3 regions of the Secundilactobacillus sp. MJ173 genome follow, and region 3 is predicted to be linked to each of the others. Evidence: predicted binding sites of a transcription regulator. Region 3 holds the regulator's gene; each other region holds the start of a gene.
What was found. The regulator Rex, encoded in region 3, represses fermentation and respiration genes when NADH is low (regulators of the CRP and FNR family bind a similar motif). The targets are predictions, from matches to a motif close to TTGTGAANTANTTCACAA.
Positions count from the first base shown of each region.

Region 1 (3,273 bases), on a different contig from region 3:
CTAATTTATCCATTTTTTCAAGGATAACGGGTTTTAGTCCTAACTCATGTGCCTGAATGGCAGCCGTCATTCCAGCTGCGCCTGAACCAATCACAATCACGTCGTAATGCTTACGCAACTTCGTGAGTGAGGTTGGTTGAAAATGAAATTTTTCAGCCATTTTTATGCTCCTGTTCCTAATCAATTGTGTTGTTAAGTTTACTTTTGATCAATGTTAGTCATGTTGATTGGCACAACCCACTTATCATACTCTTCTTCTGTCAATAAGCCTGACTTCAAAGCGGCTTCTTTCAAAAGGGTGCCTTCCTTTAAGGCTTCTTGTGCAATCGTAGCACTTTCGTGGTAACCGATATGTGGTGACAATGCCGTAACCGTCATCAGTGAGCGGTCGACTAATTCTTCCATCCGTTCTGAGTTGACAGTCAAACCATGGATCATCTTATCAGCAAAACCACGCATGGTACCGGCCAGTAATTCAGCTGATTCAAGGAATGCAGAAATCAGAACTGGTTTGTAAACGTTCATTTCAAAGTTACCTTGACTTGATGCCAAATCAACGACGACATCGTTACCCATAACACGTACAGCTGCCATGGTGATAGCTTCAGCTTGGGTTGGGTTAACCTTCCCAGGCATAATTGAAGAACCAGGTTCGTTAGCAGGAATATTCAATTCGCCATAACCGGCACGTGGACCTGAAGCCAAGAAACGCACATCGTTAGCAATCTTCATCAGATCAGCAGCAAGCGTCTTGATGGCCCCATGGACAACGTTTAAGCCAGAGTGATGTGCCAAGCCATAGAATTTGTTGGTGTCAGCAGTGAAGTGAAGGCCGTATACTTCACCCATCTTGTCAGCAATAATGCCGGCAAACCCAGGTGCAGCGTTCAAACCAGTACCAACTGCAGTACCACCCATTGCTAATTCACTAAGGGTCTTACCTAAAGTTTGCAGATAATCCAAATCATGTTCTAGGGCACTGACCCAGCCAGAAACTTCTTGGCCAAAGGTTAATGGGGTTGCATCCTGCAAGTGAGTCCGGCCAATTTTAACCGTCTTCCAGTATTTTTCTTGTTTAACTTTTAATTCATCGATTAAATGCTGAGTTGATTCTTCCAAGCTGCTAACAGCCTTTGCAGCGGTAATATTCATGGCTGTTGGGAAGATATCGTTTGAGCTTTGACCCTTGTTAACATCATCATTGGGTAAAATTTCAATCTCAGCATTAAGCTTAGCTGCTTGGTGGGCTACCACTTCGTTAACGTTCATGTTGGTTTGAGTTCCTGAACCAGTTTGATAAACGACCAGTGGAAAGTCCTTACGTAAATCTTCGTCATCAAGTGCCAGCAACGTATCGATCGCTTCAACAATCAAATCAGCTTTAGCACCGTCAATGTTTTTTAACTCTTTATTAGCAGTGGCTGCGGCTTTTTTAATCTGTAATAGTGCCTTAATGATCTCAAGTGGCATCTTTTCGCCAGTTGGGAAGTTGTTACGACTTCTTTCAGTTTGCGCACCCCAGAGTGCGGTGGAAGGGATCTTAACTTCGCCAATCGTGTCTGATTCAATTCTGTAGTCTGCCATGTTTTTGACCTCCATTGATTTTGTGACGGATATATAAGTAACAACAGCTAAAATTTCGTGATATTATTCACTAACATGTTTAGGATAATAACTGATGTCTGTTATAGTCAAATATTCACGACGTTATTACGATTCGTTATGAGGTTGATATATCAGCGTTTAAAAGGATAATTTAGTAGTTTTACATTTTTTTACAATTCAAATGAATTTTATTCGTATTAGTTTACAAATTCACACCCATTCATTGAAAGCGATTTCAATCAGGCTAATCTTAATTTTGCAGACAATTTAATCAGTTTTGTATGATTATCGTCTCCTTTATAGTAAAATTAATTTCTAATTAGATTCATTTTGGTGCGTTATCTTAGGAGGTAAACTTTTTGTTTCGCTTTAAACACTTACTGATCGGCCTTTTGATTATCGTTGCTGGCGGCTGGTTAACAGCTTGCGGTAACCAAAACAGACAAACTCAACCTATCGAGAAACTGGCATTGATCAAATCGGGCCAGACTGACCAACCACGTATCTGGTATCATGTTTCCCAATCTCATAGTCACGTCACAGCTAAAGACACAGTTAATGCCCTATTTGTCCTTAGAAAGGGTAAAGCAACCACCTATATGCTGCCAACAGGTAAGGATAAGGTGACCTTAAAGCAACTATCTAACATGTCTACGTCAGACCAGCTTAATTGGGTAAAAAATCAGGATAAACAAGCCTTTCAGGCAGGTGTTGCCACGCAGCAAGATAAGGTTGCTAGCAGTATCGCTGGCATCAAAACAGACATCAAGCGGCTGCAAAAATCACATAGTGAACCGTCTCAAGTTAAAGCATTGCAGCAATACTTAAAGATCAACGAGGCGATTCATGATAATCCGAGCAAGTATGCAGTCCCAGTCGCCTACCCTTTGACGGCTGTTCAGCAGTCTCACGGTGAACAGTTCGGGCTGAAACTCTATCCAGTTAGAACAGTTCAGTACGGCGATGCTAACGTGATTATGGCCAGTGAACTTTCACTATCTAACTACACTTTTAATAAACGTATTCAGCCTCAAAAAATCAGTGAGCGCTATTATGCCGGCTATCGATCTACCATCAACGATAACCACTATCTGATCCTAACTCGGGCCACAAAACAGACACGCATCGTTTATGATAAGCAAAAAACGACGGGTGTTTCTAAGCCGGTTGCGGCAGAATAGAAGCAATTGCCAAAAAAAGAGTCCGGCACCAGTTAGCTTAACTGATTGCCGGGCCCTTTTTAGTCTGATTACCGAACAAGTTGTATAAACACCCTATACTAAACGTTTAACACTGCCTCGCTCAGTAATCTTAACGGGTAAAAATTCTTGTTTATTTTTAGCCGATTGCTCTTTTAAATCTAATTGTCTGATACGCTGAACACCTGCGATACCCATTTGATAAAAATCCTGGGAAACACTGGTTAATTGCGGTTGAGCAATCTCACACATTTCAGTGCCGTCAATACTCATAATTGATAAGTCATCAGGAACTTTCATACCAAACAAGCGAGCTTGATTCATGATGCCAACTGCAACCATGTCACTGGCTGCAACAACGCCTGTCAAATCCGTATGTTCACCGTACTGTTGCATTACCTTTAACCCTGAGGCATAGCTATAATCACCAGGTTGAATCCAACTATCTTGAGGTGTCACACCAACTTCA
Region 1 covers NZ_BAAKGN010000038.1:31,465-34,737, forward strand. Annotated here, with positions in the region: gene AC6H04_RS06360 (flavocytochrome c) at 1-160, opposite strand, end outside; gene AC6H04_RS06365 (class II fumarate hydratase) at 199-1,584, opposite strand; gene AC6H04_RS06370 (hypothetical protein) at 1,965-2,786, shown strand; gene AC6H04_RS06375 (LacI family DNA-binding transcriptional regulator) at 2,880-3,273, opposite strand, start outside.
Region 1: a site for Rex is predicted at 1,640-1,657, ahead of AC6H04_RS06365 (class II fumarate hydratase). Genes of this name have one in related genera too.

Region 2 (3,273 bases), on a different contig from region 3:
CTTTCATTTAGGTGCAGCGGGGGCCGCGTTGGCAACCGTGTTCGGATACTTAGTTACGGATACTATCTTGATTGGGTACACTGTGCGACGCGCGCGTTATTTGCATGTTCATATTAACAAAATGAAGATTCCTCTTAGTGAGGTTAAAGACGTACTGATGATTGGCCTACCAGCTTCGGTAACGAACTTTATGACCATGCTGGGCACGGCACTCATGAATAATTTTTTGATCATCTATGGTGCCACCAAAGTTGCTGGCTTCGGGATTGCAATCAAGGTTGAAACCATTGTTATCATGGTACTCGTTGGTTTCTGCTTCGGCTCACAAGCGCTGATTGGATACAACTATGGTGCTAGAAATAAAGAACGGTTAACCAAGATTATTCAGTTTGACCTGTTAGTTAACGTCGTGTTCGCGTTTATTATTGCGCTGGGATTAATGGTGATTTCACCAGCCCTGTGTGGATTATTCATGAAGGACCAAAACGTTGTGCACGCTGCAAGTTACATGTTGCGCTGGTTCTTGATCACCACGCCGTTCATTGGGGCGTCAATGGTGTTCACCACCATGTTCCAAGCTGTGAACCAGCCGCTAGATGCTTTCTTGATGTCGGTTTCCCGCCAAGGTGTGGTGTTTGCCATCGTGATTTTCATCATGGCATCAGTCATGGGCTATCAGGGTGTTATCGTTTCACAACCAATCGCGGATGTCATCACTGCAATTATTGGTGTGGGTCTTTATTACCGAGAATTCGGTCCTAAGGGGAAAGTTGTTGCAAATTGGTAAAATAGAGTGTGAATACAAGCGGTTAAAGAGTGGAGAATAAGGCGTAGGCAATGGAAATCTTGGTTTTGGGATTTCTGTTGCCTACGCCTTATTTGCAACTCTTTGCTTGTTTGAGCACGTTTAACGATGAAAATAAACGTGCAACGCACTGGAATCTATCACGTGATAAGATAACAAACTCACACTTTTCATAGGAAGTATAACCGAAAAGAATAATGTAAACGCTTTAATTTTTAGCTAAAATAGGTTATAACAGATATATAAGCGAATGAAAATCAATTCACAAGCAATCCTTAGACATACGTAGAACTATAATATTTGAGTTATAGTATGATGTTTCAAGGATGATTTGTAAATTAGTTGCCATTTCGGCTTTCAATTCATATTTTAAAAAATAAATCATTTGGAGATGATGGAGTTATGCGTATTAAAGCAGCAGTTGTTGAAGAAAAGGGCGCTTCATTTGAAATGCGCGATGACATTGAATTAGCACCAATGCAAGCTGACGACTTGCAGATTCACATGGTTGCTTCAGGGATTTGTCATTCTGACGAAGCTTTACGTAAAGGTGACGCCGAGATCGGTTATCCGATTATTCTCGGTCACGAAGGCTCAGGAATCGTTGAAAAGATCGGTCCAGAGGTTAAAAACTTCAAAGTTGGCGATCACGTTGTCCTTTCCTTCTATGGTTGCGGAAGTTGTGTCAACTGTTTGAGGGGTGTTCCGACACAGTGCTTGAACTACGCTGCTAATAACCTATCAGGTGTTCGTCCAGATGGCAGTGCGCACTTCACTGAAAACGGTAAGCAAGTCGATGACATGTTTGACCAATCATCCTTTACCACAACGACCATTGTGCGTGAATCTAACGCGGTTAAAGTGCCTAAGGATTTGGATTTACGTAAATTAGGACCTCTGGGTTGCGGCTACGTGACTGGTAGTGGTACCGTTCTTAACACATTGAAGCCTCGTCCAGGTCAGACCATCGCCGTCTTCGGTACTGGTGCCGTTGGTTTAGCAGCTATGATGGCAGGTAGAATTTCTGGCTGTACCACTGTGATTGCCGTCGATGTTGTTGACTCACGGCTAGAACTTGCCAAGGAATTAGGCGCCACTGATGTGATCAACAGCAAGAGTGAAAATGCTGTTGAAAAGATCAAGGCGTTAACGGACGGCCACGGTGTTGACTTTGCGGTTGATACGACTGGTGTTACGGCCGTAATGGAAGATTCTATCCAAGCCTTAGCACAAGGTGGGACGTCAGCTTGCATCGCCGTTACCCCTAACCACATCGATTTGGATACTTGGAACGACCTTTGTGTGGATGACCGTAAAGTTATCGGTGTCAACATGGGCGATTCTGTACCACAGATCGATATTCCACGTTTGATCAAGTTCTACCAGGCCGGCATGTTCGACTTCGATAAGACCGAGAAGTTCTACAAGTTCGATCAAATCAACGAAGCTAACGCTGACTCAGGCAGTGGTAAGACCATCAAGCCAATCCTGGTCATTGATCCAGACTACGTACCAGGCAAATAATTGAATTCAGTTAAATAACACAGAATAGGCATCTAGGGGTGATTGTCTCTAGGTGCCTTTTCTGTTAAGCTGAAAATGGAAACGGTTTCATGAACGGCGTGTTTCTATTTAATCGCCTAAATGATTGTGAAAAACCAATCGTCATACGGACGTTTCCAAACATTGAAGTGGAGGTAGTTATTCATGAGTATTGTGGTTTCTGCTTTAAAAGAAGAGCAGCCCCACGAAAAACGGGTTGCCATCGATCCAGATGTTACCAAGCGGCTAATTAAAGCCGGCATGAAAGTTCTGATTGAAAAGGGCGCGGGGGTTGCGTCTTACTACAACGATGACAGCTATCAAACAGCTGGTGCAGAAGTAGTGGACCGGCAAACGGCATTATCTCAAGCTGACGTGGTTGCGGTCATTAATCTACCTAGTGATGAGACACTAGCGGCACTGAAATCTGGACAAGTGCTGATAGGGCTACTGAGTTCACTGATCAAACCGGAAAAGATGCAGCAGTTGGCTGATAAAAAAGTGTCGGCACTATCGTTTGAACTATTGCCGCGGACCATCAGTCGTGCGCAGACCATGGATGTTTTGAGCTCGCAATCCAGTGTTGCGGGCTACAAGGCTGCCTTAGTTGCCAGTGATGCCTATTCGAAGTATTTCCCAATGATGATCACCGCTGCTGGGACCGTTAAGCCGGCAAAAGTGCTCGTACTGGGTACCGGTGTTGCTGGGTTGCAAGCTATTGGGACCGCTAAGCGTCTTGGTGCAATTGTTTCCGGTTACGATGTTCGGCCGGCCTCGAAGGGTGAAGTGGAATCCTTAGGTGCCACCTTCTTAACCAGCTCGGTTTCCAATGGTGCTGGTTCCGGCGGGTATGCCCGTGCATTGACCCCAGAAGAAACGGCCGCACAGCAAAAAGAATTAGCAGATTTCATCGCTAGTAATGATAT
Region 2 covers NZ_BAAKGN010000023.1:32,766-36,038, reverse strand. Annotated here, with positions in the region: gene AC6H04_RS03880 (MATE family efflux transporter) at 1-787, shown strand, start outside; gene AC6H04_RS03875 (NAD(P)-dependent alcohol dehydrogenase) at 1,208-2,329, shown strand; gene AC6H04_RS03870 (NAD(P) transhydrogenase subunit alpha) at 2,513-3,273, shown strand, end outside.
Region 2: a site for Rex is predicted at 1,056-1,073, ahead of AC6H04_RS03875 (NAD(P)-dependent alcohol dehydrogenase). Genes of this name have one in related genera too.

Region 3 (3,273 bases):
CACCAGTAATATCATCAGCGATGATCAAGAGTGAACGACTTTGTTCAACAACCGATTGCAATAATGGCAAGATATCTTGAATGTTAGCAATCTTCTTGTCAGTAATCAGAATGTATGGGTTGTCCAAGTTAGCTTCCATCTTATCGTTGTCGGTAACCATGTACTGTGACATGTAACCACGATCAAACTGCATCCCTTCAACAACGTCCAAGCTAGTATCAACACCACGAGATTCTTCAATGGTGATAACCCCGTCGTTACCAACTTTTTCCATTGCGTCAGCAATCAAATCGCCGACTTGTTGGTCAGCTGAAGAAATAGATGCGATTTGAGCGATATCGCTCTTAGTGGCAACTTTGTGGCTCATCTCATGTAAAGCCTTAACAGCGGCGTCAGTAGCCTTTTCAATACCACGACGGATACCAACTGGGTTAGCACCGGCAGTCACGTTCTTCATACCTTCGTTAACGATTGCTTGCGTCAAAACAGTTGCAGTGGTGGTACCATCACCAGCAATGTCGTTAGTCTTTGAAGCAACTTCAGCAACTAACTTGGCACCAAGGTTTTCAAAGTGATCTGACAATTCAATAGCCTTTGCAATCGTAACCCCATCGTTAGTGATGGTTGGGTTACCATATGATTGTTCCAAAACCACGTTACGACCTTTGGGACCAATCGTTGTTTTAACTGTATCTGCTAACTTATCAACACCGGCAAGCATTGCTGACCGAGCGTCTTCAGAAAACTTAAGTTCTTTAGCCATAGTTTTACTTCACCTCATAAAATAATTTAGTTTAAAATTTTAGTCCAGTTACTTCTTAATTAGTCGACAATTGCGACTAGGTCTTTTTCATGGACAACGAGATATGAGTCACCGTTATACTTAACTTCAGTACCTGCGTATTTATCAAATAAGACAGTGTCGCCTTCTTTAACACTTGGCGCAACCTTTTCACCATTGTCAAGCACACGGCCACTACCTACGGCAACAACCTTGCCAGTTTGTGGTTTTTCCTGAGCATTACTTGCTAGTACGATACCACCAACAGTCTGTTCTTCTTCTTCTTGTGCTTGTAAAATTACACGGTCTCCTAATGGTTTTAACACTTGAATCCCTCCAATAAATATAAAGTTTAGCACTATTAGCACTCATCTAACATAAGTGCTAATCACAATTAATACTATAAAATTATTCCCACCCAAATGCAAGCCATTTACCTAAAAAAAGCACGATTTACTAAATCTTTTACATTGTCTTCGGTTTCCTAACAAAAGTAAAAGTGGCTCAACTACCAGTACATCAACTGATAATCGAGCCACTTCATTTAATTAAGTATTGAATACTTACCTGCGAAAACAGCAAGTCGCTATTCTCGCATTTGCAAATAATTACTCTTCTTCATTATAATGATCTAAAAAGTAGATCAACGTTTGCAGTTCATTAGTCAAATCAACGTTTTGGACCCGTACGTTTGTTGGCACGGATACTCGTAATGGCGTAAAGTTAAGAATCCCACGAACGCCACCCGCAATGGCATCGTCCGTGACGTTTTGAGCAACTGATTCTGGAACCGTCAAAATCACAATCTTGATTTGCTGATCCTCTAGCTGCTTACGTAATTCCGACATGGGATAAATCGGAACACCGCTCTGAACGGTATTTGCTAAATCTGGGCGGACATCAAACGCCGCACTGATCCGCACATTACTGTTCTGATGAAAATTAAAGTTCAGCAGGGCATTTCCTAAGTTACCCACACCAATAAGCGCAGCATTAGTTAGTTTGTCCTGATTTAAAATCTTTTTGAAGAACTTTAACAAACTATCAACATCGTACCCGTATCCTCGTTTTCCAAGTGCACCAAAATATGAAAAGTCACGACGAATCGTGGCCGAATCAACCTTAACGGCCTCTGAAAGTTCTGTTGATGATACTCGATTTTTATCAGAATCATGCAAAATATTGAGATAGCGGTAATAAATCGGTAATCGTTTTGCAGTGGCCTTCGGAATCTTTGTTTCTGCCAATTTCTCTTCCTCCTTGTGAATTTACCTAATTAAAAATACCTTAGAAAACGAATCTTTTATCATCAAAATAATTGCGAATTTCTAAAATAAATAAGTTTGTGAAAACATCATTCTAGTTAATTGTAGCATATTGGGGCGATTTGTGAAATAATTTTCAATAAAAAATCCATGAACATTTTACCAAACCTATCAGTATCTCACTAATTAATGGTAGAATAGTTTCACAATAGAAAGGCAGCTGATACGACATGTTATTACAGGTCCAACAAGTAACACGCCGGTTCGGCGCGGATACTCTTTTTGATAATGTCAACCTAGATGTCCCTGAACACGGTCGGGTGGCTCTCGTGGGTCGAAACGGTGCTGGTAAATCGACTCTGGTCCGCATGATTACGGGTATTGACGCTCCGGACGAGGGGCAAATTATTTACAAAAAAGGCATGACCATTGGGTATTTAGCTCAAGATACCGGACTCGATTCTGATAAATCAATTTGGGAAGAAATGGCCAGTGTCTTCCAAGAACTTCAGGATCAAGAAGATGAACTGCACCGTTTGGAAGAACGGATGAGCGACCCAGAAGTGATTAATAATAAAGAACAATTTGAACAACTTTCAAAAACTTACGATCAACGGCAAACTTCCTTCAAAAATAACAATGGTTACGGCTACCGTGCAGAAATTCGTGGTGTTCTACACGGTTTCGAATTTGGCGAAGAGGATTATGGACGCTCGATCAACGAATTGTCTGGCGGACAAAAAACCCAGTTAGCGTTAGCTAAGCTACTGCTCGAAAAACGTGATTTATTAGTTTTGGATGAACCTACTAACCATTTGGACGTTGAAACCTTAACTTGGCTTGAAGGCTATATTCAATCTTATAAGGGTGCCCTACTGATTGTTTCTCATGACCGTTATTTTTTGGATCGACTGGTGACTGAAGTCTACGAAATGTCTATGGGAACAGTCTTACACTTTCATGGCAACTATTCAGCCTACGTCACGCAAAAGGCAGCCCAATTGCAACGCCAATGGAAAGAATATGATAAACAGCAACATAAAATATCTCAGCTAGAAGATTTTGTTAACCGCAATATCGTGAGAGCCTCAACAACCAAACGGGCGCAAGCTAGACGTAAACAACTTCAGAAAATCGACCGTATACAGCGGCCTGAAGCTGATGATAAAGTCGCTCACTTTGCGTTCACTCCCCGTCGTCAAAGTGGCAACATCATTTTGACTGTAA
Region 3 covers NZ_BAAKGN010000060.1:100,584-103,856, forward strand. Annotated here, with positions in the region: gene groL (chaperonin GroEL) at 1-763, opposite strand, end outside; gene groES (co-chaperone GroES) at 823-1,107, opposite strand; gene AC6H04_RS09520 (redox-sensing transcriptional repressor Rex) at 1,390-2,028, opposite strand; gene AC6H04_RS09525 (ABC-F family ATP-binding cassette domain-containing protein) at 2,277-3,273, shown strand, end outside.